DNA from 4 places in the Bradyrhizobium sp. IAR9 genome. Region 2 is predicted to be linked to each of the others. Evidence: predicted binding sites of a transcription regulator. Region 2 holds the regulator's gene; each other region holds the start of a gene.

Region 1 (7,718 bases), on a different contig from region 2:
CATGCCGCCGAGCTCCTCGATATAGCGGCGCTCGACCGCGTCGAGGAAGACCACCTGATCGCAGCCATGCTGGATCGCTTCGGCCTGGGCACGCAGGCTCGCGGCATAATTGCCGCCGCACTTGACCGCGCCGGTGCCGCCGACGGCAGCGCGCGTGTAATTCTCCGAGACCCAGATCGACACCGGCGCGGGCCCGCCCTTGAAGTAGGAGCCGACCGGCGAAGCGATCACGGCAAAGATATATTCGGACGACGGCTTGACGCCGAGGAAGGTCTCGCTCGCGATCATGAAGGGCCGCAGGTAAAGGCTGCCCTCGCCGCCCGGCATCCAGGCGCGGTCGATGCGCACGACCTGCTCGACCGCCTCGATGAAGACGTCCTCGGGCAGCTGCGCCATCGCCATGCGGTCGGCCGAGTCCTTGAAGCGCCGCGCATTGGCGTCGGGACGGAACAGGTTCACGCCGCCGTCGTCACGCTTGTAGGCCTTGAGGCCCTCGAAAATTTCCTGGGCGTAGTGCAGCACCGCGCCGGCCGGATCGAGCTGGAAGTTGGCGCGTGCCTCGATCTTCGCCTCGTACCAGCCGCCCTTGGCCTGATTGTAGCGCACGATCGCCATGTGATCGGTGAAGACCCGTCCGAAGCCGGGGTCCACCAGCTTGGCCACGCGGTCCTTCTCGGACGTCGGATTGGATGCGGGCTGGATGTCGAATTTCATGCTCATGTCCTTGCCTCCCGCTGCCGGTGGCGACGCCGTTCTGGCGCCGGCCTGCCCCTTTCGGGTCCGGCTGGCTTGATTGGTTTTAGGCCGGACCACCGCCAGCCTTGTTACGGCCGGTTTCCGTGGCCAGCATATCGCCGAGGACATGCTTTTGCGGAAGGCGGAAGTCCAGTATGTTTTGCCGAAACGCCGCTCGACAATCGCACGGTAGATCTGATCCGGCCGTCGTCGCCTGTCCGGCTCTCTCCAGCCGCCCTGCTTCGATGCCACCCGCGCGAAACGATCTAAAATTTCGTGCTGGTCAATCGTTTTGTAACATTGAACCCAAGATACGTCAATATGCCTGACATAAATTTCGCGACTTCCTCTCACGACGCCGCCGAGCCCAAGCCGGCCGCACACGACGGAGGCAATTTGCGCTGGGATATCATCGAGCTACTGTTCTTCGCCTATCGCGACTTCGTCGGCGACCCCGACCAGGAGCTGGAGGCTTTCGGCTTCGGCCGAGCCCATCACCGGGTCATGCACTTCGTCTACCGCTATCCCGGCCTCAAGGTCGCCGATCTGCTCGACGTCCTGCGCATCACCAAGCAGTCGCTCGGCCGCGTGCTCAAGCAGCTGCTGGACGAGGGCTACATCGTGCAGAAGACCGGCGACAATGACCGCCGCCAGCGCCTGCTCTACGCGACGCCCAAGGGCGAGGCGCTGGTGCAGAAGCTTGCCGGTCTGCAGACCACGCGGATCACCAAGGCGCTCGCCGAAATGGGTCCGCAGGATGCCGAGACGGTCAAGCGCTTCCTGCGCGCGATGATCGATCGCGACGATCCGGACAAGGTGCTCGAGACGATCTTCGCTTCCGTCAACCACGACGCCAAGGAGTGACCGTGACGCTCGCTGCCACTCTCGCCCGCCCGCCGGCACGCCCGGCCGATGACGCGCCGCATCTGCTGCTGGTCGACGACGACCGCCGCATCCGCGATCTGCTCTCGCGCTTCCTCGCCGCCGAGGGCTACCGCGTCACCACCGCCGCCAGTGCCGGCGATGCGCGCTCGAAACTGCAGGGCCTGCATTTCGACCTCTTGATCCTCGACGTCATGATGCCCGGCGAGACCGGCTTCGATCTCGCCCGCTTCATCCGGACATCCTCCTCGGTGCCGATCGTGATGCTGACGGCACGACACGAGGCGGAAGCGCGCATCGAGGGCCTGCAGATCGGCGCCGACGACTACGTGGCGAAACCGTTCGAGCCGCGCGAGCTGGCGCTGCGCATCAACAACATCCTCAAGCGCGCCGCTCCGCCGCCGCAAGCCACGGCGGTGGAGAAGATCGCGTTCGGTCCCTACGTCTATCATCTCGATCGCGGCGAGCTGCGCCAGGGCGAGGAGGTCATCCACCTCACCGACCGCGAGCGCGAGATGCTGCGCATTCTCTCGGAGACGCCGGGCGAGACCGTGCCGCGCAGTGCGTTGACCGGCAACGGCAGCGTCAACGAGCGCGCCGTCGACGTGCAGATCAACCGCCTCAGGCGCAAGATCGAGACCGACCCCGCCAATCCGCTGTTCCTCCAGGCGGTGCGCGGCATCGGCTACCGGCTGGTAGCCTCGCCATAAATCAGTGAAGCGCGACCGATGAGCACGATCGATACCGGCCTGACGCTGCTCCGAAGCGCCGCCGGCCGCGTCTCCGCCGCCAATGGCTGGATGGGCAACGCGTTCAAGGGCTGGATGCCGACTGGCCTCTACGCCCGCGCGCTCCTCATCATGATCGTGCCGATGGTGGTGCTGCAATCGGTCGTCGCCTTCGTGTTCATGGAGCGGCACTGGAACACGGTGACGCGCCGACTGTCGGCCGCCGTGGTGCAGGACATCGCCGCGCTGATCGACGTCTACAAGGGTTATCCGCAAGATAAGGATCGCGACCAGATCCGCCGCATCGCGCAGCAGCGCCTCGGCCTCGTCGTCGACTTCCTGCCCGCCGGCGACATGCCGCCGCCGGGACCAAAGCCGTTCTTCTCGCTGCTCGACCAGACGCTGTCGGTGCAGCTCGGCCGCCAGATCGGCCGCTCGTTCTGGATCGACACGGTCGGCCGCTCCAATCTGGTCGAGATCCGCATCCAGCTCGACGACGCCGTGATGCGCGTGTTCGCGCAGCGCAGCGCCGCCTATGCCTCCAACTCGGAGATCTTCCTGTTCTGGATGGTCGGCACGTCCTCGATCCTGCTGATCGTGGCCGTGCTGTTCCTGCGCAACCAGATCAAGCCGATCCTGCGCCTCGCTGACGCTGCCGAAAGCTTCGGCAAGGGCCGCGAGGCGCCGAACTTCCGCCCAAGGGGCGCGCGCGAGGTGCGGCGCGCAGCGGTCGCCTTCCTCGAGATGAAATCGCGCATCGAGCGCACCATGGAGCAGCGCACCGCGATGCTCGCCGGCGTCAGCCACGATCTGCGCACCATCCTGACCCGCTTCAAGCTCGAGCTGGCGCTGATCGGCGACAGCCCTGAGCTCGAGGGCATGCGCAAGGACGTCGACGAGATGTCGATGATGCTGGAGGATTACCTCGCCTTCGCCCGCGGCGATTCCGGTGAGCAGTCGCAGCCGACCGACATGGCGCAGGCGCTCGAGGAGCTGCGCAGCGATGCCGAGCGCCACGGTCATACCGCGACCGTCGCCTTCCACGGCCTGCCCGTGGTGACGGTGAAGCCGGCCTCGTTCAAGCGCTGCCTTGCCAATCTCGTCACCAACGCGGCGCGCTACGGCAAGGCCATCGCCATCACCGGCCAGCGCGATCACCGTTATTTGACCGTGACGATCGACGACGACGGACCCGGCATTCCCGCGCATTTGCGCGAAGAGGTGTTCAAGCCGTTCCTGCGGCTCGACAACGCCCGCAACCAGGATGAAGGCGGCACCGGCCTCGGCCTCGCCATCGCCCGCGACATCGCCCGCTCGCATGGCGGCGACATCACGCTTGGCGACAGCCCGATGGGGGGACTAAGGGCGAGCGTCAGGATACCGGTGTAGCCGCCGTAGCCCTACTTCGGCAGCAGCGCCTTCAGCTTGTCCATGTCGCGCACGTTCATCTTGAAGCCGCCGGGCATCACGATGTCGCCGGGCTTCTGGTCCGGCTTGCAGGACCCGAGCCATTTGGCTTGCAGCGTCATGGTGGTATCGCGCCCCGCAGCGCCGGCGACACCGCCTTGCGCGTGCGAGGAGGTCTTCACCGTATAGGCCGAGTTGAAATCGCCGGTGATCTCGGCATGCGAGGTCGTGCTGACGCCGGCGACGCTGCATTCGGAATCGCTGACATAGCCGGTCGCGGTCTTCTTGATCTCCTGCTTGGCGCAGATCTGCTTGGCCATCGGGGAGACGTTGTTGCTCATCTCCTTGTCGACGGTCTCGTCGGTGCAGTGCTGCATGGTCATCTCGGGCACGGGCGAGCCTGATGTGACCAGCTTCATCTCCCAAAGACCGGCCTTGCGGACCGGCAGGTCGTCGGCGCACGCCACGCCTGCAGACAACGCAAGGCAAAGGGTCGAGCCGAGCAAAGCGAGTTTGCGCGTCATGTGAGAGGCTCCCGGCTGAGAAATTGCAGGCTTGCGACAGCGCCTCAATAGAGCGTGCGGATCGGCTGGTCGGCGGCGCCATAAGGCACCCAGCGGCAGGAGAACGAGATGTAACCGCCCTCATAGGCCTGCACCGCCAGGAATTTCACGACCTTGCCGTAGCGCGCGCAGTGATCGACCGCGGCCTGCCGGGCATCGACCTGGGTGGCCATCGAATAGGCGATGATGCCGCCGGTGTCATTGCCCTTGAACGGCGGCACATAGTCAGCGCGCGCCGACTGGCTCGCCATCATACCCGAGACAACCAGGCTGGCGAGAAGACCCGCGGCCGCAATGATTCGCATTCCCGTCACTCCAATTGGCTGGCGGGCAGTTTACGGTGCCGGGAGGGAAGTGGAAAGAACCCAAGCTCTGCCAACCACGAAGTTGTGGTCAACTCCTGGCGAAGTGTTGCCGCGCTGCACTTGACCTCCCCCGGCCTTCGCGGCACCGTCCAACCTTCGCAAGACTTTAGCTGTCCGGATTGACCATGCGCGCCCCCTTCCTGAAATTGCTCCGCTATGCCGCCGTGCTCGGCCTCATGTTCGGAGCGATGTCGCTCGGTGAGGCCAGGGCCGCCAATCCGCTGGAGCTGAACTTCTGGCTGAGCGGCCCGCGCTATGACGGCGCCGTCGCCGATTGCGACCGGGCGCTGCCGACCATCGCCACCCAGTTCTGGGAAAAGGAAAGCACGTTCTGGAATTCCTCGTTGAGGATCACCGGCTTCGCCGCCGTTCGCGAGACCGCATTCCGGCCCTGGCAGTCCGACAATATTCCCCGCCGCTATTGCACCGGCGAGGCCATGCTCAATGACGGCAAGGTGCGCAAGGTGCACTTCTCGATCATCGAGGATGGCGGCTTCGCCGGCTATGGCAACGGCGTCGAATGGTGCGTGGTCGGGCTCGACCGCAACTGGGCCTACAATCCGGCCTGCCGCGCCGCCAAGCCCTGATTGGGAAGCCCTGATTCGAGATGATCGAAGGCGCCGAACGGCGGTCGCCCCGAATTTTGTTCTTGAAATGTTCCTATCGCCTGCTAGGCTTCTCGCACAGTCTAGTTGAGGAGCGTCGCCATGTTTCATTCCAGATTGCATTCGTTTTCCCGTCTCGTGATCTCCCTGACCCTTGCCGCCGGACTGGCCTTGTTGGCCGGGAGCGCGAACGCCCAGGACAAGCGGCAGAACGCGCCCGGCGAATTCGACTTCTATGTGCTGTCGCTGTCGTGGTCGCCCTCGTTCTGCGAGGAGGCCGCCGAGCGTGGCGGCCGATCGCAGATCCAGTGCAGCGGTCGGCCCTACGCCTTCGTGGTGCATGGGCTGTGGCCGCAATATGAGACCGGCTTCCCGGAATATTGCCAGCGGCCCGCACCGCGACTGAACCGCAGCATCGTCTCCTCGATGCTCGATCTGATGCCGGCGCCGGGCCTGATCTTCAACGAATGGGACAAGCACGGCACCTGCTCGGGCCTTGAGGGCCGCAACTATTTCGAGACGATCCGCAAGGCGCGCGCTGCGATCAAGATCCCGGCCGAATATCTCGATTTGTCTCAGGCCAAGACCGTGGCACCGGCGGAGGTCGAGGAAGCCTTCATCAAGGCCAATCCGGGGCTGAGCAATGCCGCCGTCTCGGTCACCTGCAACCGGACGCGGCTGTCCGAGGTCCGTATCTGCCTCAGCAAGGACCTGCAATTCCGCGCTTGCGACGAGATCGAACGCCGCACCTGCCGCCGCGATCAGGTGACGATGCCGCCGATCAGGGGCGGATAGGATTTGTTCGCCGTCATTCCGGGGCGCGCGGAGCGCGAACGATGATGCGCATTTGCGCATCTGAAATTCCATCCAGCAGCATGCGCCGTGGCGAAATGGATTCCGGGCTCGGTGCCATGCACCGCCCGGAATGACAGCAGTTACTTTCGGCGCGTGATGTCGTAACTCTTCGCCATGAATTACCGCCACGCCTTTCACGCCGGCAACTTCGCCGATGTCATCAAGCACATCGTGCTGGCGCGCATCATCACCTATCTGCAGGACAAGCCGGGGGCGTTCCGCGTCATCGACACCCATGCCGGCGCCGGCCTCTACGATCTCGACAGCGACGAGGCGCGCCGGGGCGGCGAATGGCTGACCGGAATCGCGCGGCTGATGCAGGCGCGCCTCTCGAACGAGACCCTCGCGCTGGTACAACCCTATCTCGATATCGTCCGCGCCTTCAATCCCAAGGGTGAGCTCAAGGCCTATCCAGGCTCGCCGTTGATTGCGCGCGGCCTGCTCCGGCCGCAAGATCGGATCATCGCATGCGAGCTGGAGCCGAAGGCGCGGAAAGCGCTGATCGACGTGCTGCGCCGCGACGAACAGGCCCGCGTGGTCGACCTCGACGGCTGGATGGCGCTGCCGGCTTTCGTGCCGCCGAAGGAGCGGCGCGGACTCGTGCTGATCGATCCGCCCTTCGAGGCCAAGGACGAGTTCGAGCGGCTGGGCGAAGCCTTCTCCACCGCCTTCGCGAAATGGCCAACCGGCATCTATGTCATTTGGTATCCCGCCAAGAATCGGCGCGCCACCGACACACTGGTTCAAACGGTGGCGCGGCTCGCATCTGCAGCAAAACCGCCGGGAAATTGTCTGCGCCTCGAGTTCAGCGTCGCGCCTCAGCTCGACGGCGGAGCTCTCGCCTCCACCGGGCTCCTGATCGTCAATCCGCCCTACACGCTGCAGGGCGAGCTCAAGACGATCCTGCCCGAGCTGGAAATGCCGCTCGGCCAAGGTGGTGCTGCCAGATTCCGATTGGAGGTGCCCAAGCCTTAAAGCCAGCCCGTAACACTCCGGCATTCTTGGGAAAAATATGCAGGAGCGGTAGTCAATCTGCAGAGAACCGTATTATGCTGTTTCCGTGACTGGCTTTACGTTCCGCTTCCGCGAATGGTTGCGGCGGAGTGAAGGCCTAAGAAAGATCCGGCCGGACCGCCAGCGGTCCGCCCAAGGATGGCCAGCTCCCGGGCTCCGTAGTGCCCCGTCATGTCGTGACGTGAGTCTGCGTTGCGGCGGAGGAGCAATGAGGGGGAGTTTCCCGATGGCCATGACGGGAACGGTTAAGTTTTTCAACGGCGAACGCGGCTACGGTTTCATCAAGCCTGACGACGGCGGCCGCGACGTCTTCGTACATATTACTGCTGTGGAGCGGGCCGGACTGAAGGACCTTGCGGAAGGACAGCGTATTACTTTCGAAGTCGAACCCGACAAGAAGGGGAAGGGACCGAAGGCGGTCAATCTGGTCATCCTGTCCTAGCGGGCCTGACGCACAACATTCGGCGCAATACTTGGCGCAAAAATACTTGGCAAAAAAATCCCGGCCGCGAGCGGCCGGGAGGTTATGGTCCGGTATTTTTTTCTTCAGCTATCAGAAGCGAT
Region 2 (7,718 bases):
CTCGCTGATCGCAGGGCTTGCGACCACGCCCTACGCCGCCTTCCACTTCCACCGCGTCACGCCCTACGGCGTGCTCGCCAACCTCGGCGCGATGCCGGTGGTCTCTGCGCTGGTGATGCCGGCGGGGCTGTTGGGCCTGCTCGCAGCGCCGTTCGGGCTCGACGGCGTGTTCTGGTGGCTGATGGGGATCGGGATCGACTGGATGGTCGCGGTCTCGCGCTGGGTGGCGGCACTGCCGGGCGCGGTCGGCCGCATCCCGGCCTTCGGCATCGCGCCGCTGATCGCAGCGAGCCTGGGGGTCATCGTGATGGGCCTGTTGCGCACGCCCCTGCGCTGGGGCGGTGCCGTGGTGCTGCTGCTTTCCATCGGTTGGGGGCTGTCGGTGCGGCAGCCCGATATCCTGATCGCCGGGGACGGCGCGAGCGTCGCGGTGCGGGGCGCGGACGGGCGTTTGCATCTGATCAGGGCAGGCAAGGACAATTTCCTGCTGAAGGAGTGGTTGTCTGCCGACGCTGATCCGCGCGATGCCGGCAGTAGCGCGCTGGCGAGCGGCATATCGTGCGACGAGTCCGGCTGCGTGACGCCGCTCGCCGACGGACGGCTGGTCGCGCTGGCCTCGCGCATCGACGCGTTGGCGGACGATTGCAGCCGCGCCACGCTGGTGGTGACGTCGCGGCCCGCGCCGCCGGATTGTGCGGCGATGGTGGTGGATCGGCAGCGGCTCGCTCGCCAGGGCGCGCTGGCATTGACGCAGCGCGGCGACGGCTTTTCGGTTCAGGCGGTGAGGGCGAGCGGCACGAACCGCCCGTGGTCACCGGCCGGTGTCGGCGAAGGTGATTTCGACGGCAGCCTCGTGCCGAAGGCGGCTCCCCGCACCCGCGATGCAACGCCATCGGAGACAGACTTGCAGGCCGACGATTGACGCCATCGATTACAGATACCAGGCCAGCACGGCCTCGAGCCTTGCGTTGCCGATGACTGGCAGGGCCACCATCCGGTTCAGCCCGGCTGCGCAGGCCTCGGACCCGGCGATCGAGCCGTCATGGGTGAGATCGTCGTTGAGCGCGGGCATGCCGGTGGCCCAGGCGCCGCCGATGCTGCCTTCGCCTCGGGCAATGGATTTGTCCGCATAGCGTGCGGCAAGGTCGGTCTGCGCGCTGCAATCGCCGGCGCGAAAGACCAGTGCCGAACGGGCCTCGTTCGGGACCCAGATCTCGAAGCGTCGCGCAATCGGCGTTGCCTGCGCCGAGAGGAATGTCAAAACCCAGGTCTGGTCGGTGCCGGTTCGGTAGGGTACGCCGACCCCCAGATTGATCCCGACCTTGGCGGCGTCCTCCCAGCGCAGGAAGCTCTTGGCGTCGTGCAGGTCCTTGATGATCAGCGGCAGGCCCGCCTTCCAGGTGCGTCCGGGCAGGCCGAAGCCGCGAGGAAACCTGGTGTGGCGGGAGTTGAATTCGAACATGTCCGCCGCGCCGTAATAGCCGTCGACGAGGCCCATCTCGTGGGAGAGATCAGGATCGTTGTGCCAGAGCTCGATCGCGCCGACATGCGCCTCGTCGTCGCCGCAGAACAGCACCATCACGGCTTGCAGGAATTCGCCTGCGAACACCGGCACCGCCACGCCGCAGGTGAGGCCGGCCGCGACGGCCTGATCGATCCGCTTGAAATAGGAGTTGGCGAATTTCGTGAGGATGACGGGATGGCCGCAGGCCCAGGCCTTGCCTGGAAGCCCCTCGTCATATCCGAAGTGCAGCTCTTCGCTGACGGCCTTGAACGCGGACAGCCCTTCATCGTAGAGGCCGCCGCCGAATTCCAGCCGCATGCGCGTCCGGTCAGGCACCCAGAGTTCAACGACGCGAATGAAGGTTTTCATCGAGCGTGTCCGCCGCCTCAAACCACGACAGCATCGGTCATTTGGCTGCGGAGCGGACGTTCAAAATTCAGGCAGCACGGCTCAAACTTCGTGCGGCGACGAGGCGAGGCGGCGGCGCTCGCCGATCGAATTTCATGAAACAAAAACCCACCGGGCTCGCCGGCCTCGGCCGGCGACGGCATTTCAATCCTGGCCCTCGGCTTATCGGGCGGAGGGCGTCAGCCGATCGGCAGTCGTGTGACCGTCGGGCGACTGTCGGCGATGATCTGCGGCTTGTGCTCGCGCTCGCCGATCGGCTGGGTCACCGGCAGTTGCAGCACGGTTGCGCGCTGGCCTTCGACCAGTTGCGTCACCAGCACGGATTTGCCGTCCGGGAATTCGATCGCGTCATGATGGCGATCGGGAATGTGCGGATCGATCTTGCCGAACTTGCCGACGCGGGAGTTGACGGTGCGCGTCCAGATCCAGCGGTTGTCGTAACGGACGTCGTCGGCGAAGGCGAGCTCCGTCCCCGGCAGCAGGCAGACCGCGACGGAGAGATCGGCTTCGGAGGCGAAGCCGCGCGTCGAGGTGCCGCGGAATGTTGTCGTAACGATCGTCTCGCCGACTTCTGCGGGGCGCGTCGCGACGGCATGCAGGCTGTAGTCACACATCGGGTGCTCCTCAATGCAGAGATAGCGACCCGCACCTCTTTCGGAGGCGCAGGCCCCTACCAGAGTGGAAGCACGTGACGGTCTGCTCGGTTGTAGGCAAATCTGCGGCTGGGATCCGCGAGCCGCGATCACATTATCTTTTCCATCTTTTCCGAATTTGTTAGGAACAAAGTCGGCTTCCGTGCATTTGGCAGCCGCGTCTCGACAACCGCGCGTGTCAACGACCGGCGGAGTGATGCGCTTGCGCGGCAACGGCTTGCGATGCTGATGTTGCGATCAGCGTTGCTGCGGCTGCACTCAAACGAGCTGCGCATTTGGGCCGTCCCCCCTCGAACTCGAAAGGCCGCGAAGCGATGTTGCGTCGCGCGGCCTGCCGAGGATGTCGCGAAAGGAGGAGGGGCCGGACAATCTGTGCGATACCAGAAAGACTATCCAGCCGGAGCGGACCGTCATCCGCTCCAATCTCTGATCGGCGAGGCCGATCGAAGGCGCGCGCGAGGCGCTAAAGACTTCAGTATCGAGTACTTCCGGTATCAGTACTTGCGATAAAGCCCGATCAGCTTGCCCTGAATCTTCACGCGGTTCGGCGGCAGGATGCGCACCTCATAAGCGGCATTGGCGGGCTCCAGCGCGATCGAGGCGCCGCGGCGGCGGAAGCGCTTGAGCGTGGCTTCCTCGTCGTCGATCAGTGCCACCACGATGTCGCCGGTATCGGCGCTCTCATTGCGCTGGATCAGCGCCATGTCGCCGTCGAGGATGCCGGCCTCGACCATGGAATCACCGCGCACTTCGAGCGCGTAATGCTCGCCGGAGCCGAGCATGTCGGGCGGCACGCTGATCGTGTGGCTGCGGGTCTGCAAAGCCTCGATCGGAGTACCGGCCGCGATGCGGCCCATCACGGGCACCGCAACGGGTCGCTCGCCCTCGTCCGCGGACGGGCTGGAGCTCGCGCGTAGCTTGCCGAGATTGCCCTCGATGACGCTTGGCGTGAAGCCGCGTCGGTTGCCGGCGGCAGCCTGGAGCTCCGGCAGCTTGATCACTTCGATGGCCCGGGCGCGGTTGGGCAGGCGGCGGATGAAGCCGCGCTCCTCGAGCGCGGTGATCAGGCGGTGGATGCCTGACTTCGAGCGCAGGTCGAGCGCATCCTTCATCTCGTCGAAGGACGGCGGCACGCCGCTTTCCTTCAAGCGCTCGCTGATGAACCGCAGAAGCTCGTATTGTTTGCGCGTTAACATCTCGAACAAAGTCCCCCGGTTGATGTCGTTCGATTCCGAGACGATGAGTTCAGCGATAAGCCGCTACATCTCGAAACAAATCATGAACGGACACTATATGTTCGATATGTGTTCCGCAACTGCTTAATTTACCGTGAACAGAACGAAACTCACGGAATGCGTGTGGCGGCGCAGTTCAGACGGGGAGCCGCAGCACCTCGCAGGGGCTGCCGGCCTCGGCCTTCGGCGCAAACGGTGCGCGCACGAGAAGTACCTGTGCTGCAGCAAGATTCGCAAGCAGAGAGGAGTCTTGATGGCTGACGGGAAGGGCGACGAGCGCGCCGTCGTCGCGCTTTTCCAGGCGCGCGCGCAGATAATCCTCGCGCTGGTCGTTGGCGCCGAGATCGCGGCCCAGCACGACGCGCTCGCGATGATGATGAATCACTGAACGGCCCGACAGCGCGCGAATCAGCGGCACCATGAACAGGAAGGCGCAGACGTAGGACGACACGGGATTGCCGGGCAGGCCGATGACGCCCATCGCCCCTAACCGCCCGTGCATCATCGGCTTGCCGGGCCGCATCGCGATCTTCCAGAACGCCATCGCGATGCCTTCGTCCTTGAGCGCCTGCTGGACCAGATCGTGGTCGCCGACCGATGCGCCTCCGGTCGTGACCAGGATGTCGGCGCCGCTTTCACGCGCGCGGCGGATGCCGGCGGTGGTGGCCTCCAGCGTATCGGCGGCGACACCGAGGTCGATGGTCTCGGCGCCTTCGCTGCGGGCGAGCGCGTGCAGGGCATAGCCGTTGGAATAGACGATCTGGCCGTGCCCGGGCGTTGAGCCCGGCATCACCAGTTCGTCGCCGGTGGCGAGAATCGCGACCTTCGGACGGCGGCAAACGGCGAGCTGCGGGTGGTTCATTCCGGCGGCGAGGGCGAGATCGCGCTCCGTCAGACGGGTTCCCTTGCGCAGGAGAACGTCGCCCTCGCGGAAATCGACGCCGGCGGGGCGGATGTGCCGACCCACGATCGCGGCTTCCTTGATCGTTATGTGCTTGCTTTCGGCGATCGTGTCCTCCTGGATCACGACCGCATCCGCGCCGTCGGGAACGACGCCGCCGGTGAAGATCCGCACGGCTTCGCCGGCGCCGACCTTTCCCGTGAACGGACGGCCCGCCGCGACCTCACCGATCATTGTCAGCGTGGAACCCATTGTTGCCGCATCGGCCGCGCGCACGGCATAGCCGTCCATCGCCGACATCGCCTGGGGCGGCTGGGTGCGCCGCGCAGCGACGTCCTGCGCGAGCACGCGATGGTAGGCTTCGTCGAGTGAAACCATCTCTGCAGGCAGCGGCTCTGCACCCGCCAGCACCGCAGCAAGGGCGTCGGAAACCGGCATCAAGGCCACGGCGAAACTCCTGCTCGGCACGTTCGGATGAAATGTTCCGACAGTCTTCTAGCCGAGCGCGGGGGCAGAGGCAAAATGGCGGAGCGGGCAGGATTTATCCTGCCGCTTCCAGCCCAGGATGGAAGGCAGGCTCAGGCTTGGCATGATCCAGAGAACGAGACCGATCGGCAGGAGGGTGGCCATGGCGAGGACGAGAATGACGAGCGCCACGGCCAGCATCGCTCAACTCCCGCTCGGCCGGTCCGGCCCGGCGTCCAGCGCGACGTCGGGAGCCTTCGGGCCTTGATCCTTGTCGGGCAGCGGATCGGCCTGGGATTTCAGGTCGGCGGCCTTGCTGATCAGCTTGGCGGAAAGGTCAGAATCCGAGGTGGTTCTTGCGAATTCAAGCAGGAGAGAGGCTTGCTTGGTGAGATAGGTTTTGCCCAGCACGTGCATAAGTCCGGTGTAGAAGTCCCAACGGACTCAAGAGTCCGTAAGGGGCCATTCCGTTCCCGGAACTCCGTACAAAAATGCACAAAGCGCTCTGGTTCCTCATTTTGGGCAAAATTGGTTCCGGAAGACTTGGCGACATTGGCGTCTCCCGCTGCGCGGAGATCGTCAGATGCCCAATGCCTTCAAGGCGTTCCCGACGTCGCGCGGCGACGTCACATGCACCGCTGTCAGCCCGCGCGACCGCGCGCCTTCAACATTCTCGGCGAGATCGTCGAAGAAAACGATACGTCCTGCGGGCACGCCGATGGCGGCGACGACATGGTCGAAGGCTTCCGCATCCGGTTTGCGCAGGCCGATGCTGGACGACAGATATAGCGCGCGGAAATGGCCGAGCAGTTCGCCGTATTCCTTCGAGAAATAGTCGACATGCGGCCGGTTGGTGTTGGAGAAGGCGTAGAGCGGCATCTGCTTCGCCGCGCGCGGCAGCAGCTCGGCGATGTCAGGCATCTCGCCGGCGAAGATCGCGTTCCAGCCTTCCAGGAACTGGGCGTCCGAAATGCCGATACCGAGCGAAGCACGCAGCGAGGCGAAATAGTCCTCGTCGCTGATCTTGCCGACCTCGTGCAGCCGGTAAGCCTCGTCACGCACATAGCGCGCGACGATGGCCTCGGGCTGGCAGCCGGCATGTCCCGCCCAGCAGGCGATCGCCTTGGAGAAGTCGATGTCGAGCACCACGCGCCCGAGATCGAACAGCAGCGCATCCGCGCTGCCGGGAGAAAGCGAGTTCACTTGCATCCTTTCACTCAGTATCGATACGGATCGTGATCGAACAGCGGGAATGCGCTGAACACGCTCGGCGCGTTGGTGGCGGTCGCCGGATGCAGGCAGGATTTGTCGACCTCGGCAAATGACGTGGCGCCCAAAAGGCCGAGGCAGCGCAGCACTTCGTCCTCCAGCAGCTCCAGCATCCGCGCGACGCCGGCCTCGCCAGCCGCCGCTAGCGCCCAGCATTGCAGCCGGCCGATCCCGACCATGTCCGCGCCCGCCGCGATCGCCTTGACGATGTCGGTGCCGCGACAGACACCGCCGTCGACCATGATCTTGGCGCGGCCCTTCACGGCCTCGACGATCTCGGGCAACACATGCATGGCGCCGCGGCCGTGGTCGAGCTGGCGGCCGCCATGGTTGGAGACGTAGATCCATTCGACGCCGTGATCGATCGCGATCAGGGCGTCCTCGGCGGTGGCGATGCCCTTCAGGATCAGCGGAATCCTGAACTTGTCCTTGATCATCTTCACGGTCCGCCACTCCAGGCCCTTCTGGAAATCGCCGCCGGTGGCACGCAGGCGGCTTTCGCGAACGTAGCGCTTGGCGATGTCACGCTCACGACGGCTGTAATGGGCGGTATCGACGGTCAGGCAGAAGGCGGCATAGGCGCTCTTCTCGGCCCGGCTGACGACATCGGCGACAAAGGCGTCGTCGCCGCGGACATAGAGCTGATAGAGCCGCAGCGCATCGGGTGCGGCTTCGGCGGTCTGCTCCAGGCCGGGCTCGGACACCGAGCTCAGCATGTGCGCTGCACCGAAGGTGCCGGCAGCGCGCGCGACGCTCGCCGCGCCATCCGGATCGAAGATCTCGAGCGCGCCGACGGGGGCGAGCACCACCGGCAGGCGCATCCTGCGGCCGAACTGCTGAACCGAGCCGTCGACCTTGCGGACGTCGCGCAGCACGCGCGGGCGGAAGGCGATCTCGTCCAGCGCCATGCGGTTGCGGCGCATCGTGGTTTCGGTCTCGGCGGCGCCCACGATGTAGTCCCAGGCGTTCTGGTTGAGGTTGGCCCGCGCTTTCCGAATGAATTCGTGCAGGTTTTGGAACGGCTCGTTGCTGGCGCCGAGCTCGACGTTCCGTTCCGGCCGGATCCGGGGTGCTTCGTTCATTGTTATCCTCCCGAGAATTTGAAGCCTTGTGTCATCGCCTAACCCGTCCAGCGTTCCAAAACCATCCTAAAATGGCATGGCTGCGCGGCGTGGACGGGCGCACCGATTGCCCCTTTAGGTACCTTTGGGGGCGGGCCAGTCCTGCAACGTTGCCAAAAGTTTAGGCCCGAACGAAGCGATTTTTGCGGTGTACCGGTCAGC
Region 3 (7,718 bases), 170 kb from region 2:
CGGCCCATCCGAGCAACCAAGCCTACATGTCGGCGCAGTTCGACCGAAAGCTCAGGGAGTTTCTCACACGCGGCGGCGATCCAGCTTTAGCCGCGCGTCTTCGCGACAGCGTCACGGCACGACAGCAACTGTTCGAGGCAGCAATCACCCCTCGACTGTGCCACTACGATTTCCATGCTGGCAATGTGTTGGTGACGTCGCAGGGCGCACCACGCCTGACGGGCATCGTCGACTTCGAGAACGCGACATCGGGCGATCCGTTGATGGATATCGCGAAGGCGCTGTACTATTTCACGCCGAAGGATGCGCCAAAGCGCGACGGATTGCTCGCCGGCTGTGGTCAGATGGGGCGCCCCGACTGGCAGGAGACGCTCGGTCTCTATCGGCTGTACTGCACGCTGGAGCTCTGGTGCTGGATGGCACAGATCGGCAAGCGAGAGGCGCTTGCCGACCTCACGAGCGAGCTTGCGAACGGCGTGTAGAACGGGGCATCACGCCCCGTTCCCGTTCTCGCCATTCCCGCTCTCGGCCTCTTCGGTGATGTGCTCGACCGAGACGACATGCTCGTCCTCGGCGGTGTCGAACACGATCACGCCTTGCGTCGAGCGGCCGGCGATGCGGATGCCTTCGACCGGGCAGCGGATCAGCTGGCCCTTGTCGGTGACCAGCATGATCTGGTCGGCATCTTCCACCGGGAAGGACGCGACCAGATTGCCGTTGCGGTTGTTGACGCTCATGGCGACGATGCCTTTGCCGCCGCGGCCGGTGGTGCGGTACTCGTAGGACAATGTCCGCTTGCCATAACCGTTGACGGAGACGGTGAGCACGACCTGCTCCTGCGCCGACATCTCGGCGTAACGCTCCTGCGCGAGCTGGAAGCTGCCGGAGGTCTCCTCGGCCTCGGCGTCCGCGGCGGCATCTTCGGCCGCAGCTTCGCCGGCGACGGCGCGGCGCATCTTCAGGTAGGCCGAGCGCTCGTCCGAGGTGGTCTCGACGTGGCGCAGGATCGCCAGCGAGATCACCTTGTCGCCTTCGCCGAGCGCGATTCCGCGCACGCCCATCGAGGTGCGCCCGGTGAACACGCGCACATCAGGAACCGGGAAGCGGATACACTGGCCGCCGGCGGCGGTCAGCAGCACGTCGTCGCGCTCGGTGCAGATCTGCACGTCGACGATCGACTCGCCGTCGTCCAGCTTCATGGCGATGATGCCGGAGCGGCGGACGTCGACGAAGTCTGACAGCTTGTTGCGGCGGACATTGCCGCCTGTCGTGGCGAACATCACGTCGAGCTCGCCCCAGGTGGATTCGTCCTCCGGCAGCGGCATGATGGTGGTGATGCGCTCGCCCTGCTCCAGCGGCAGGATGTTGATCAGCGCCTTGCCGCGCGCGTTCGGCGCGGCCATCGGCAGACGCCAGACCTTCTCCTTGTAGACCTGGCCGCGCGAGGAGAAGAACAGGACCGGCGTGTGCGTGGAAGCCACGAACAGGCGGCTGACGAAATCCTCGTCGCGGGTCTGCATGCCGGCGCGGCCCTTGCCGCCGCGGCGCTGCGCCCGGTAGGCCGACAGCGGCACACGCTTGACGTAGCCGGCGTGGGACACCGTGACGACCATGTCCTCGCGCTGGATCAGGTCCTCGTCCTCGACCTCGCCTTCCTGCTCGATGATGACGGTGCGCCGCGGGGTGGCGAACTCGGCCTTCACTTCGGCAAGCTCGGTCTTGATGATGCCCAGCACGCGCTCGCGCGAGCGCAGGATGTCGAGATAATCGGCAATCTCGCCGGCAAGCTTGTCGAGCTCGTCGCGGATTTCGTCGCGGCCGAGTGCGGTGAGGCGCTGAAGGCGCAGGTCGAGAATGGCCCTCGCCTGCTCCATCGACAGCCGGATCGTGCCGTCCGCGCTGATGCGGTGACGGGGATCGTCGATCAGGGTCAGCATGTCCTCGACGTCCCGGGCCGGCCAGTCGCGCGACATCAGCGTGTCGCGCGCGGTGGTCGGGTCCGGCGAGGTCCGGATCACGCGGATCATCTCGTCGATATTGGCAACCGCGATCGCCAGACCGACCAAAATATGGGCGCGGTCGCGCGCCTTGGCGAGCAGGTACTTGGTGCGCCGCGTGACGACCCGCTCTCGGAAATCGACGAAGATCGCGAGCAGGTCCTTCAGATGCATGATCCGAGGACGGCCGCTGTCGAGCGCAACCATGTTGACGCCGAAGCTGGTCTGCAGCGGCGTGAAACGGTACAGCTGGTTCAGCACCACATCCGGCACGGCGTCGCGCTTCAATTCGATGACGACGCGGTAGCCTTCGCGATCCGATTCATCGCGCAGGTCGCCGATGCCCTCGATCTTCTTTTCCTTCACCAGCTCGGCGATGCGCTCGACCATCGTCGCCTTGTTCACCTGGTAGGGAATCTCGGTGATGATGAGCGCCTCACGCTCCTTGCGGATGGTCTCGATCGCGACCTTGCCGCGCATGACGATCGAGCCGCGGCCGAGGTGATAGGCGGAGCGGATGCCCTGCCGTCCGAGAATGACGCCGCCGGTCGGGAAATCCGGTCCGGGCACGATGTTGATGAGCTCGTCGATGGTGAGCGCGGGGTTGTCGATCAGCGCGACGCAGGCGTCGATGACCTCGCCGAGATTGTGCGGCGGGATATTGGTCGCCATGCCGACCGCGATGCCGCCGGCGCCGTTGACGAGAAGGTTCGGGAACTTGGCCGGCAAGACCGACGGCTCGGTCTCGTTGTTGTCGTAGTTCGGCTGGAAGTCGACAGTGTCCTTGTCGATGTCGGCCAGCAGAGCCAGCGCGGCCTTGGTCAGGCGCGCTTCGGTGTAACGATAGGCAGCCGGGGGATCGCCATCGACCGAGCCGAAATTGCCCTGGCCGTCGATCAACGGCACGCGCATCGAGAAGTCCTGCGCCATGCGGACCATGGCGTCGTAAATCGACTGGTCGCCGTGCGGGTGATACTTACCGATGACGTCACCGACCACGCGGGCGGATTTGACGTACTTCTTGTCGGGCGTGTGCCCCTGCTCATTCATCGAGAACAGGATGCGGCGGTGCACCGGCTTCAGACCGTCCCGGGCATCAGGCAGCGCCCGAGCCACGATCACGCTCATGGCGTAGTCGAGATAGGACTTCTTCATCTCCTCGAAGATGGAGACGGGGCGAATATCCGAGGGTTGCCCCGGCTGGTCGCCGGGCTTGTCGTCGTCGTCAGCCAAGGGGAAATCCGGTGAGGTTTTATCTGGGAATCATATAGCGCATCGAGACCCTGATAACCACCCTCGCAGGCTTCAGGGAAGCGCTTTTTCCGCTTATTTTTCCAATAACTTACGGCCTTAAGGGAAGCGTCTCGGAGGGACCCGGAACAGGCCTTCCGAAATCGCCTCTGGGACCCCTTGTCGATCGCGCGCCAACACGCCCTTCGACGCGATTGCGCTGGGCAATCCGAGTTCAACCCAAACATGAAGCGGGCCCGGAAAACCCGAGCCCTTCCTGCCGATTAGTAAGGTTTGCTGACACGAAATGAGAAGGCGCCGCTCAGCCGGCCAGCGCCCCCTCATCGTTCCGGTCCGTGCTCAGAACGGGATGTCGTCGTCCATGTCGCTGTTGCGGCCACCGCCGCCGGCGGCGACGGGACGGCGCGGCGCGCTGCTGACGGGACCAGAGGAGCCGAAATCGCCGCCCGGCTCGTCGCCGAAGCTGCCGCCTCCTCCGCCGCCGCCACGGCCATCGAGCATCGTGAGCGTCGAATTGAAGCCCTGGAGCACGACCTCGGTCGAGTACTTCTCGACGCCGCTCTGGTCGGTCCATTTGCGGGTCTGGAGCGCACCCTCGATGTAAACCTTCGCGCCCTTCTTCAGATATTGCTCGGCGACCTTGCAGAGCCCTTCATTGAAGATCACGACGCGATGCCACTCGGTCTTTTCCTTGCGCTCGCCGCTGTTCTTGTCGCGCCAGGTCTCGGAGGTGGCGATGCTCAGATTCGCGATCGGCCGCCCGTCCTGAGTGCGGCGGATTTCAGGATCCTTGCCGAGATTTCCAACCAGAATGACCTTGTTGACGCTTCCCGCCATCGCCGCTCTCCACTCCGAATGCCACTGAATTTCCTAAGGCCGAGCGCGCTGCCCGCGTTCCTCTGCGCCCTGTTAAGGCGACCCTATACGCTTGCAGGGGCTGATCAGCCCATCACCCCCGAGGTTATCCCCACATATAGCACCGACCGGCGATCCGTTCCAGATTTGTTCCTCCAGAAATCGCCGCCAAATGTGGAGACGCGATGGCATCCAGATGGCGCTGCGATGGCAATCGGGATGGAACCAAATCGGGTTCCCGTGAACGGCAAAAACTACTTAACATTCATTAAGTTAGAGGTAGGTCGATTACATCCAACTGTTGCACTCCGGGCACGGACTCTGCCGCAGAATCGAGCTATCGTCGTGCCTGGAATTGATGCAATGGGCCTCGCGCCTGATCGTCCGCCTTGGGGAACTCAGAGAGGCGGACACGACTGGGGAGATTACAGTGAAGAAGATTTTGTTTGGCTTCGCCGGCGCGGTTGCGCTGACCCTCTCGGCTCCGGCCGGTGCTGCGGATCTCGCAGCGCGTCCCTATACAAAGGCGCCGGTCGCGCCCCCCGCTCCGATCTATACCTGGACCGGCTTCTACCTCGGTGTGCAGGGCGGTGGTGCCTGGGGCCGCAGCGACGAAACCTTCTTTGGCGGTCCGAATACGGCGCTCTTTGCGGGAAGTCAGAACTACGACACCACCGGCGGCTTTGTCGGTGGCGTGGTCGGCTACAACTGGCAGGCGGCCAACTGGGTGTTCGGCATCGAGGGCGACTATCATTGGGCTGACATCAACGGTCGTTCGGCCGAGATCAATGCCGGCCTCGGCGACACCTATTTCACGAGAATCCGCGGCTTCGGCGACATCAAGGGCCGTCTCGGCTACTCGACCGGCCCCGCTCTCTTCTTCGTCAGCGGCGGCGCTGCGGTCGGCGACATTCAGCATCGCTACGATGGCATCCCCGGAAACGTCTTCATCCAGAACAACACCCGCTGGGGTTGGACCGTCGGCGCCGGCGCGGAATACATGTTCGCTCCGAACTGGTCGGCCAAGGTCGAATACAACTATATCGACTTCGGCAAGAGCACGATTCAGTATAGCCCCGTCGTGACCAACCGGTCCGAGTGGACCGATACCGTCCACACGGTCAAGGCAGGCGTGAACTATCACTTCAACTGGGGTGCGCAGGGCGTCGCGCGGTACTGATATCCCTCTGACATCATTGACGTCTAAGGCCGGCCTCGCGCCGGCCTTTTTCGTTTGGCGAGACATGAACGGGGGGCAATAAGTCAGTAACCATCACCTTTTCGACTGCTGTGGCTTTTCGGAGACACAACTTGCGGCTTTAGTGGTGTAAGCACGGCATTAGTTGGGCCGTTGAGTCCGCTGCCCTTCCGGTCAGGAAGGCAACAACAGAAACTGGGACTGGGATTAGTTGAAAATGAAGAAGGTTTTGTTGGCTTCGGCCTGTTTGTTCGCTCTCGCTGCGCCCGCTTCGGCGGCCGACCTCGCAGCCCGCCCCTACACCAAGGCTCCGATCGCTCCGGCGGCTGCCGTCTACAACTGGACCGGCTTCTATCTCGGTATCGTCGGTGGCGGCGCCTGGGAAAACGCTTCCGGCGACCCGAAGATGAAGGGTGGCTTCGTCGGCGGCACCGCCGGCTACAACTGGCAGGCCGGCAACGTCGTGTTCGGCATCGAGGCCGACGGTTCCTGGGCTGACGTCAGCGCCTCGGCGACTGCTCTCGGCATCACCGTGTCGTCCAAGACCGACGCGCTCGGCACCGTCCGCGGCCGCATCGGCTGGGCCGTCAACAACGTGCTGTTCTACGGCACCGGTGGTTACGCCTGGATCGACAACAAGGTCAGCGTCAGCGCGCTCGGCGTGACTGTCTCCGACAGCAAGTTCCACTCGGGCTGGACCGTCGGCGCCGGCGTCGAGGCGTTCTTCGCTCCGCAGTGGTCGGTCAAGGGCGAGTACCTCTATCGCAGCCTCGGCGGCGAGACCTACTTCTCCGGTCTCGGCGCTCCGGTCACCACCGGCACGCTCAACTTCCACACCGTGCAGGTCGGCGTGAACTATCACTTCGGCGCCCCGGTTGTTGCCAAGTACTAAGCTACACTTCAACGCCTCGCGTTACGAAAGGCCGGCCTCGCGCCGGCCTTTTTGTTTTTTGCGCGCCAACCGACTCGCTCGCGTTTTCGCAGAGATGTGGCCCCCGGGTGACACAACCTTTGGCTTTAATGGTGTAAAGCAATGACATTAGTCGGGTCATCGGTCCGCTGGCTCTTCCGCTTTTCGGAGGTCCAGAAAGAGAAACGGAACTGGGGAATGGATATGAAGAAGCTTTTGCTGGCTTCGGCCAGCTTGTTCGCACTTAGCGCGTTGGCACCCGCCTCGGCGGCCGATTTGGCGGCCCGCCCCTACACCAAGGCTCCGGTCGCGCCGATCGCGATGTACAATTGGAGCGGTTTCTACATCGGTATCAACGGCGGCGGCGCCTCGAGCCGCAACTGCTGGGACGTCAACAATATCTTCGGCATTGCCGGTCCGGACACGGCTGAAGGCTGTCACAATGCGACCGGCGGCGTCGTCGGCGGCCAGGTCGGCTACCGCTGGCAGTCGGCCAATTGGGTGTTCGGCCTCGAAGCTCAGGGCGACTGGGCCAACCTGAAGGGCTCGAATACGAGCTTGGTGCTTGGCCCGCTGGTCAACCAGACCAAGATCGACGCAATTGGCCTGTTCACCGGCCAGGTCGGCTATGCCTGGAACAACGTGCTCTGGTACGTGAAGGGTGGCGCGGCCGTCACGCACGCCAAATATAACGGTCTGCTGGGTGGCGTCGTTCTCGACAGCGCGAGCGAGACCCGCTGGGGTGGCGCGGTCGGCACCGGCATCGAATTCGGCTTCGCACCGAACTGGTCTGTTGCGATCGAATACGACCATCTGTTCATGGGCAAGCGCAACAACTCGTTCACGATCCTCGGCGTCAACGACCGCATCGACCGGATCAAGCAGGACGTCGACATGGGCACCGTCCGCCTCAACTACACCTTCGGCGGCCCCGTGGTCGCCCGGTATTGATCTGAAGTCCTGATCGCTACCGACGTCCCTTCGTCACGAAAGGCCGGCCTTGCGCCGGCCTTTTTGTTTTTGCGAGCACGCTAGTCGCGCAGTTCCGCAACGCTCCTGCTGCCAGATGCCGCCAGCGCGCCAACATTCCGTTGACGATTCGCAAGTCCCACTGGAAATCCGTCTCCGTTCTTCCTACGTTCGCTGACAACCCCATCGGCGCCGATCCCGGTTCCGGGCGAGCGCGCCTTTTTTATTGGCGCGGTCGCGCACCCATGGGATTCCTTGAGGGCAACTCGGATGGATGAAGTGATCAAGGCGAAGCGCCAACAACAGAACGCGGGCTCCAGCCTGCGCGCAATTACGATCCGTGGCGCGCGCGAGCACAACCTCAAGAACATCGACGTCGAGATTCCCCGCGACAAGCTGGTGGTGTTCACCGGTCTCTCCGGCTCCGGCAAATCCTCGCTCGCCTTCGACACGATCTATGCCGAGGGCCAGCGCCGCTACGTCGAATCGCTGTCGGCCTATGCGCGCCAGTTCCTCGAGATGATGCAGAAGCCTGATG
Region 4 (7,718 bases), on a different contig from region 2:
TCGACAAGGTCCAGGTCTGCAAGACCTGCGGCAACATCGATACGCAAAATCCCTGCACGGTTTGCACCGATCCGAAGCGCGATGACGCCATCATCGTCGTCGTCGCCGACGTCGCCGATCTCTGGGCGCTGGAGCGCGCCAATGCGACCCAGGGTCGCTATCATGTGCTGGGCGCGACATTGTCGCCGCTCGACGGCGTCGGCCCGCAGGATCTGACCATCGACGCGCTGGTCGCGCGCGCACATGATTCTCGGGTGCATGAAATCATCCTGGCGCTGAATGCGACGGTGGACGGCCAGACCACGGCGCACTACATCACCGACCTGCTTCAGGACGCCAACGTAAAAGTAACCCGGCTGGCCCATGGTGTGCCTGTCGGTGGCGAGCTTGATTATCTCGATGAAGGTACGCTATCGGCCGCGATGCGGCAGCGTACCCTGTTCTAGCCATCCAGACTTTACGGAACGGACGACATGACGAAACTTTTCGCCACACGCTTGGCTTTGGTCGCGACGATGATGCTGCTGGCGAGCCCGGCCATCTCCGCGCAGCAGGACGACGGAGCGCCGCCGCCGTCCAAGCCCGGCAAGCCGATCAACGCCGGCGAGGTGTTGTCCGGCGAGTTGAACGCCTTGAAAGTGCGCGACGTCAAGAATGCCGGCAAGCGGGTTGCGACCTACCAGATCACGTCCGAGCCGCGCCGCCTGCCGCCGCCGAACGGGTTGTGCAATCTCGAGACCGGGCCCGAGACCTTCCAGCTCGTTCCGAGCGGCGATGCGCAAGCGGCGCAGCTGAAGACGTTCGTCGGCAAGGAAATCTCGGTCAAGGTCGACGAAGTCGCCTGCGCCAGCGATCCCGGCCAGATGAGCGAAGCCGTGATCACGAAGTGGAGCCTGATCAAGAAGCAGTAGGGGCGGCGAGGCGAGATGCCGTAGGGTGGGCAAAGCGAAGCGTGCCCACCACCTCTCTGGAATTCCTGGCGCGATGGTGGGCACGGCGCGTCGCGCCTTTGCCCACCCTACGAGACCTTCAAGCTACGAGACCATCACACCCTGACTGGCCCCAGCGCCTCAAAATGCCCGCGCTTCTGCAACCAGGCGAGCAGCAGCAGGCTCGGAATCGCCACCAGCACGCAGATCACAAAGAACAGCGGCCAGCCCGTCGTCTCCGCGACATAGCCCGCACTCGACGACAGATAGGTCCGCCCCACCGCCGCGAGCGCGGTGAGCAGCGCATATTGCGTCGCCGTGTGCAGCGGGTTCTGGCAGAGCGCCGACAGGTAGGCCACGAAGATCACGGTGCCGATCGCGCTGGTGAAGTTCTCGGCGCAGATCGCGAGCGCCAGCGCCCATTGATTGGTGCCGACCATTGCGAGCCAGGCAAAGGACAAATTGGCCAGCGCCTGCACCACGCCGCCGATCCAGAGGCTGGTCGCGAGCGAATAACGCCGCGCGACGAAGCCGCCGGCAAACCCGCCGATCAGGGTGGCGGCGAGGCCGACGCCCTTCACGATCGCCGCATAATCGTTGCGGGTGAAGCCGAGGTCGATCACGAACGGCGCCGTCATCGTGCCCGAGAAGGCATCGGTGAACTTGAACAGCACGACGAAGGCGAGCGCGGCGAGTGCGTCCTTGCGCGACAGGAATTCGGAGAACGCGCCGATCGCTGCGCTCAACACACGTGCAAATGCGGTCTCGGTTTGTGTCGCAGCTTCCGCCTGCGCGGATTGCGCCGGCTCGGTCGCCGCCAGCGCGGTGATCGTGCCGATCAGCACCATCGCGGCCATCACCACGTAGCCCCACATCCACGCCGAGGTGCGGGCTATGCCGGTGCCTTCGAAGCCCGAGACGATGAACAGCGCGCCCGCGGTCGAGACCAGCATTCCGATGCGATAGGCCGCAACGTAAGCCGCCATGCCGGCGGCCTGCTCGCTCTCCGGCAGGCTCTCGACGCGGAAGGCGTCGACCACGATGTCCTGCGTCGACGACGTCGTCGCCACCAGCAGCGCGCCCAGCGCGACGTAGAACGGCGAGCTGGCCGGGTCGGTCATCGCCAGCAGCAGGATCGCGACGATCAGCAGTAGTTGCGAAAACACCAGCCAGCCGCGCCGCCGTCCGAACGCCCGGGTGAACAGCGGCACGTGCAGCGCATCCACCAGCGGAGCCCACAGGAATTTCAGCGTGTAGGGCGTGCCGACCAGCGCGAACAGCCCGATCGTCTTCAGGTCAACCCCGGCCTCGCGCATCCACACCAGCAGCGTCGAGCCCGACAACGCCAGCGGCAGGCCGGAAGAGAAGCCGAGAAACAGCACGATCAGCACCCGCGGCTGCAGGTAAACGGCAAGGCTGTCGCGCCAGGAGGCGGCGGGAGCGGAGGTCGCGGCGGGGGAGGTCGCGTCGGGAGCGGTCATGGGACGGTGTTAGCAGATTCTGGGGGCCACAAGTGAGGTGTCGTCGCCCGGCTTGACCGGGCGACCCAGTATTCCAGAGGCCGGAGTTATGGAGGACCTGCAATCTCCGGATAGAGATCGTTCCAGTCCGGATTGTCCTTCTCGATCAGCGCGATCTTCCAATCACGCTTCCACTTCTTCAGGCGCTTTTCCCGCTTGATCGCATTCTCGGGGGCATCGAACTGCTCGAAGTAGACCAGCCCACGACGCCGTAGTCTTTCGTGAAGCTCTCGATGAGCTTCAGCTTGTGTTGTGCGACCCGGCGGATGAGGTCGTTGGTGATGCCAATGCAGAGCGTTCCGCCAATCTTGCTGGCGAGAATGTAGTAGCAGCGAGGGCTCATCTGCCGTCTCTGGGATACTGGGTCACCCGGTCAAGCCGGGCGACGACAGTGAAATTGGGCTGGCAGCGTACCTGATCTCAGAAGAGAATCACTCCCCCGCCTGGAGCTTCCGCGGGAACAGCTCACTTGCGCCCGTCGCCACCAGCCGCGGCCCTTCCGCATCGCTCTTGCTGAAATCGAGCTCCTCAATCCTTCCGGCACGCTTCTCGATCTTGTCGGCGGAGATCAGGATCTGGCGGACGTCCTCGTTCGCATCGGAAAAGTGTTTCTGCAATTTGACCACGCGATCCCTGAGGCGTCCCAGATCGTCGCCGAGCTTGATCACTTCAGTCTGAATCTGGTCGGCGGCATCGCGCATGCGCGCGTCCTTCATGATCTGCTGCATCACCTGGATTGCGAGCATCAAGAGCGAGGGCGACACCAGCACCACGCGGGCGCGATAGGCCTTCTGGATCACGTCGTCGAAACCGTCGTGGATTTCGGCGTAGACCGATTCCGACGGCACGAACATCAGCGCCATCTCCTGGGTCTCGCCGGTGACGAGGTATTTTTCCGCGATGTCGCTGACATGCTTCATCACGTCGCCGCGCAGCCGCTGCGTGGCAACGCGCCGCTCCTCGTCGGTGCGGGCGTCGTGCAGCGCCGTCATCGCCTCCAGCGGAAATTTCGCGTCGATGCAGAGCGGGCGCTGGTCGGGCAGGAACACGACGCAGTCCGGCCGCTTTCCCGTCGAGAGCGTGAACTGGAACTCGTAGGCGCCCTTTGGAAGACCGTCCTGGACGATCGCCTCCATCCGCGCCTGGCCGAAGGCGCCGCGCGACTGCTTGTTGGCGAGCACGTCGCGCAGGGTCGTGACCTGGGTGGTGAGATCGGTGAGGTTCTTGTGGGCGCTGTCGATGATGCCGAGCCGCTCGTGCAGTGCGCGGAGGCTCTCCATGGTGTTGCGGGTCGAATGTTCCATCGACTGGCCGACGCGATGGGTCACCGAATCCAGCCGCTCGTTGACCGCGCGTGCCATCTCGGCCTGGCGTCCCGCCAGCGCCTGGGTCATGGCGTCGACCCGCCCTGAGGATTCGCTCTGGGCGCGCAGCACCTCGCTGAGGCGCTCCTCGAGCTCGTCGGCCCGGATCGCATGCGCCATCGCGAGTTCCGCGCCGCGCCGGCCCGAGCGGGCGATCACGACGGCGATGACCACCAGGAGTATGAGGACGAGGGCGCCGAAGCCGATCAGCGCATCGATCGTGCGCACCGGCCAGTCGCCCAACATGAAAATGATCTCGTTCATGCCGCCGTTCTAGCCGATTCGCTGGCTCCCGCGAACGAAGAGGGAACGTTGACGGTTAACGGTCCCCTAATTTTCATGGTTAACGAAAAGCGAAGTTTTATGGTTAGCGGAGAGTTAACGGGGTTCCCGGCCGCATTGACCGCACCCGGCGCGGGGCTTAAATCGCGGCCATGGCCCTCAGAGAAATCATCATCCTGCCCGACAGGCAGCTGCGTCTGGTCTCCAAGCCGATCGAGAAGGTCACCTCGGAGATCCGCAAGCTTGCCGACGACATGTTCGAGACCATGTACGACGCGCCCGGCATTGGCCTCGCCGCGATCCAGATCGCGCAGCCGCTGCGGCTGATCACCATGGACCTCGCCAAGCGCGACGAGAACGGCGAGACCACGCCGCTTCCGCGCGTCTTCATCAACCCCGAGATCATCGCCTCGTCCGAGGAACTCTCGGTCTACGAGGAAGGCTGCCTCTCGATCCCCGAATATTACGAGGAGGTCGAGCGCCCTGCGAAGGTGCGCGTCCGCTTCACCGATCTCGACGGCAAGGTGCACGAGGAGGACGCAGAAGGCCTCTATGCCACCTGCATCCAGCACGAGATCGACCACCTCAACGGCGTCCTGTTCGTCGACTATCTGTCGAAGCTCAAGCGCGACCGCGTCATGAAGAAGTTCGAGAAAGCCGCCAAGCGCGCGGAGTGAGTGGAGCTCGGCTCTCTCACGTCGTCATGGCCGGGCTTGACCCGGCCATCCACGCCTTGCTTGCTTTGTCGCCAAGACCGTGGATGCCCGGGACAAGCCCGGGCATGACGGGGAATCAGAACTCTCACCGAACGCAGCCACATGCCCCTCCGCCTGATCTTCATGGGCACGCCCGATTTCTCCGTGCCGACGCTTCGAGCCCTAGTTGAGCATGGGCATCAGTTGTTAGCGGTTTATACGCGCGCGCCTAAGCCGGCAAAGAGAGGACTGAAACCACAGCCTAGCGAGGTCGAGCTCGAAGCTAGGAAACTTGGTATTCCCGTCTTTACGCCCCAAACACTGCGAACGCCTGAGGCTATCCGAGAGTTTCAGGCCTTTCATGCTGACGCGGCCGTTGTTGTCGCGTACGGCGTAATACTGCCTCAAGAAATCTTGGATGCGCCCCGGTTCGGTTGCTTCAATCTTCATGGATCGCTTCTGCCTCGTTGGCGCGGGGCCGCACCAATTGAGCGGGCCGTCATTGAAGGTGATCTTGAAACTGGCGTGATGGTAATGAAGATGGATGCTGGTCTCGATACCGGCGACATTGCTCTAGAGGCGCGAGTACAACTTACGGATACTGATACGTCTGGAGATTTACGAGAGCTTCTATCATCCTTGGGTGCAACGCTAATGGCGCATGCCATGGACAAGCTCGAGCGCAATCAGCTCAATTTCATCAAGCAAAGTGAGTTTGGCATTTACGCGGCTAAGATCGATAAGGCCGGGGCACGCATCGATTGGACGCTGCCAGCACACAAGGTTCTTCGACACATCCATGGGTATTCGCCGGCCCCTGGAGCATGGTGTGAAGTCCCAATTGGAGGCGAGCTTATCAGAATAAAGATTCTGCGATGCGAGCGGGGATATGGAGAAGGAGTGCCGGGCCAATTGCTAGATGATCGCCTAACTGTCGCTTGCGGAGAAGGGTCTATCCGAATTTTAGAGCTCCAAAGACCTGGCAAAGGCCCCATGAATTGGAAGGCCTTTCAAGCTGGCGCGCGTCTTAGACCCCCCTTACGTTTGCATTGATGCCCCGCTACAAGCTCACCATCGAATATGACGGCGCGCCGTTTTTCGGCTGGCAGATCCAGGACACGCTGCCCTCGGTGCAGGGTGCGCTGGAGGCGGCCGTGAAGGCGATGACCGGCGCGGATTTGCGGGTGCATGGCGCCGGGCGTACCGATGCCGGCGTGCACGCGCGCGGCCAGGTCGCGCATGTCGACATCGACAAGCAGTTTCCGCCGGGCCGGTTTCGCGACGGGCTCAACGCGCATCTGCGCCCGCATCCGATCGCGGTGCTGGAGGCGGAGATCGTGCCTGACGCGTTCGAGGCGCGCTTCTCGGCGGTGAAGCGCCACTACCGCTACCGCATCGTCAACACCCGCGCCAATCTCGCGCTCGACATCGGCCACGCCTGGCGCGTGCCGCGCCGGCTCGATGCCGACGCGATGCATGCGGCGGCACAGCGCCTGCTCGGCAAGCACGATTTCACCACGTTCCGCGACACCGAGTGCCAGGCCAAATCGCCGGAGAAGACGCTCGATCAGCTCGACGTGCTGCGTGACGGCCGCGAGATCACCATTGTCACCTCGGCGCGCTCGTTCCTGCACAGCCAGGTGCGCTCGATGGTGGGCTCGCTGGTCTGGGTCGGCGAGGGCCGCTGGACCGCCGACGATCTCTCCGCAGCGCTGGAGGCGCGCAACCGCGCCGCCTGCGGCATCGTCGCCCCGCCGGATGGGCTGTATCTGATGAAGGTGGATTATTAGAGGTGTGAGAGCGCAGAGACTGCGCGCTCTCTCCACACCCTCGCTGTCATGCCCCGGCTTGACCGGGGCATCCAGTACGCCGCGGCCTTTCGGTTCGATCACTATCGTCTCTGGAATACTGGATCGCCCGGTCCTAGTACGCAATTGCGCACTGGCCGGGCGATGACAGCGGAGTATTAAGCAAAATACCGCGTCAAAATCCCGCGGTAGACCTGCGTCAGCTTCTCCAGATCCTTAACCGGCACCCGCTCGTCGACCTGGTGCATGGTCTGGCCGACCAGCCCGAACTCGATCACCGGGCAATAGCTCGAGATGAAGCGCGCGTCCGACGTGCCGCCTGACGTCGACAGCTCGGGCTTTCGCCCCGTCACCTCCTCGATCGCGGACACCGCGAGATCGGTGAACGGGCCGGGCTTGGTGACGAACACGTTGGAGTTCGAGGGCTCCCAGACGATGCGGGCCTTGATGCGGTTGCCGCAGGCCTTTGTCAGCCGCGTCTCGACCAGCTCGCGCAAGGAGGCCTGGGTGTGGTTGTCGTTGTAGCGGATATTGAACTTGGCGCGGGCCTCGCCGGGGATGACGTTGTTAGCTTTGTTCCCGACGTCGACCGAGGTGAACTCGAGATTGGAGGCCTGGAATTGCGCGCTGCCATGATCGAGCGGCTCGTCGGAGATCGCCACGATCAGCCTGGAGATGTCAGGCACCGGATTGGAGGCGCGATGCGGATAGGCGACGTGGCCCTGCACGCCGTCGACATAAAGCGTGCCGGATTGCGAGCCGCGGCGGCCCACCTTGATGGTGTCGCCGAGGGTCTCGACATTGGAGGGCTCGCCCAGCACGCAATGGTCAAATTTTTCGCCGCGCTCGGCGGTCCATTTCAACAGCTTGATGGTGCCGTTGATGGAGACGTCCTCCTCGTCGCCCGTAATCAGGAACGAGATCGAGCCCTTTCCGTCGCTGCGCGGCTGGCCGCCATTGGCGGCGAGATGCTCCAGCACCGCGGCGACCGAGCAGGCGATGCCGCCCTTCATGTCGACCGCGCCGCGGCCGTGCAGGACGCCGTCCCTTACCTCACCGGAGAACGCACCGACGCTCCAGGCGCTCTCGTCACCTGCTGGTACCACGTCGGTGTGGCCGG

Evidence for each region. The regulator LexA, encoded in region 2, represses DNA repair genes until DNA is damaged. The targets are predictions, from matches to a motif close to TGTTCNNNNTGTGTTCNG.
Region 1: the regulator LexA is predicted to act here: its motif matches at 5,325-5,342, upstream of GGD67_RS06035 (ribonuclease T2 family protein).
Region 3: the regulator LexA is predicted to act here: its motif matches at 4,241-4,258, upstream of GGD67_RS25350 (single-stranded DNA-binding protein).
Region 4: the regulator LexA is predicted to act here: its motif matches at 4,108-4,125, upstream of GGD67_RS31240 (DNA recombination protein RmuC).

What each region holds. Positions count from the first base shown of each region.
Region 1 is NZ_JACBZW010000002.1:96,071-103,788, forward strand. It holds gene GGD67_RS06000 (branched-chain amino acid aminotransferase) at 1-720, opposite strand, end outside; gene GGD67_RS06005 (MarR family winged helix-turn-helix transcriptional regulator) at 1,057-1,599, shown strand; gene GGD67_RS06010 (response regulator) at 1,596-2,327, shown strand; gene GGD67_RS06015 (ATP-binding protein) at 2,346-3,734, shown strand; gene GGD67_RS06020 (DUF3617 family protein) at 3,746-4,276, opposite strand; gene GGD67_RS06025 (hypothetical protein) at 4,321-4,620, opposite strand; gene GGD67_RS06030 (hypothetical protein) at 4,806-5,267, shown strand; gene GGD67_RS06035 (ribonuclease T2 family protein) at 5,388-6,080, shown strand; gene GGD67_RS06040 (23S rRNA (adenine(2030)-N(6))-methyltransferase RlmJ) at 6,255-7,115, shown strand; gene GGD67_RS06045 (cold-shock protein) at 7,381-7,596, shown strand; gene GGD67_RS06050 (outer membrane protein) at 7,708-7,718, opposite strand, start outside.
Region 2 is NZ_JACBZW010000010.1:15,800-23,517, forward strand. It holds partial or broken gene GGD67_RS24510 (ComEC/Rec2 family competence protein) at 1-922, shown strand, start outside; gene GGD67_RS24515 (GAF domain-containing protein) at 932-1,873, opposite strand; gene GGD67_RS24520 (hypothetical protein) at 2,092-2,526, opposite strand; gene lexA (transcriptional repressor LexA) at 3,060-3,761, opposite strand; gene glp (gephyrin-like molybdotransferase Glp) at 3,937-5,148, opposite strand; gene GGD67_RS24535 (hypothetical protein) at 5,197-5,367, opposite strand; gene GGD67_RS24540 (hypothetical protein) at 5,371-5,577, opposite strand; gene GGD67_RS24545 (HAD family phosphatase) at 5,746-6,375, opposite strand; gene GGD67_RS24550 (alpha-hydroxy acid oxidase) at 6,384-7,517, opposite strand.
Region 3 is NZ_JACBZW010000010.1:181,774-189,491, reverse strand. It holds gene GGD67_RS25360 (phosphotransferase family protein) at 1-482, shown strand, start outside; gene gyrA (DNA gyrase subunit A) at 492-3,230, opposite strand; gene GGD67_RS25350 (single-stranded DNA-binding protein) at 3,588-4,085, opposite strand; gene GGD67_RS25345 (outer membrane protein) at 4,534-5,283, shown strand; gene GGD67_RS25340 (outer membrane protein) at 5,519-6,193, shown strand; gene GGD67_RS25335 (outer membrane protein) at 6,416-7,162, shown strand; gene uvrA (excinuclease ABC subunit UvrA) at 7,451-7,718, shown strand, end outside.
Region 4 is NZ_JACBZW010000015.1:28,802-36,519, forward strand. It holds gene recR (recombination mediator RecR) at 1-446, shown strand, start outside; gene GGD67_RS31230 (hypothetical protein) at 474-911, shown strand; gene GGD67_RS31235 (AmpG family muropeptide MFS transporter) at 1,046-2,410, opposite strand; partial or broken gene GGD67_RS39565 (GIY-YIG nuclease family protein) at 2,497-2,792, opposite strand; gene GGD67_RS31240 (DNA recombination protein RmuC) at 2,881-4,077, opposite strand; gene def (peptide deformylase) at 4,248-4,772, shown strand; gene fmt (methionyl-tRNA formyltransferase) at 4,914-5,843, shown strand; gene truA (tRNA pseudouridine(38-40) synthase TruA) at 5,843-6,580, shown strand; gene dapE (succinyl-diaminopimelate desuccinylase) at 6,757-7,718, opposite strand, start outside.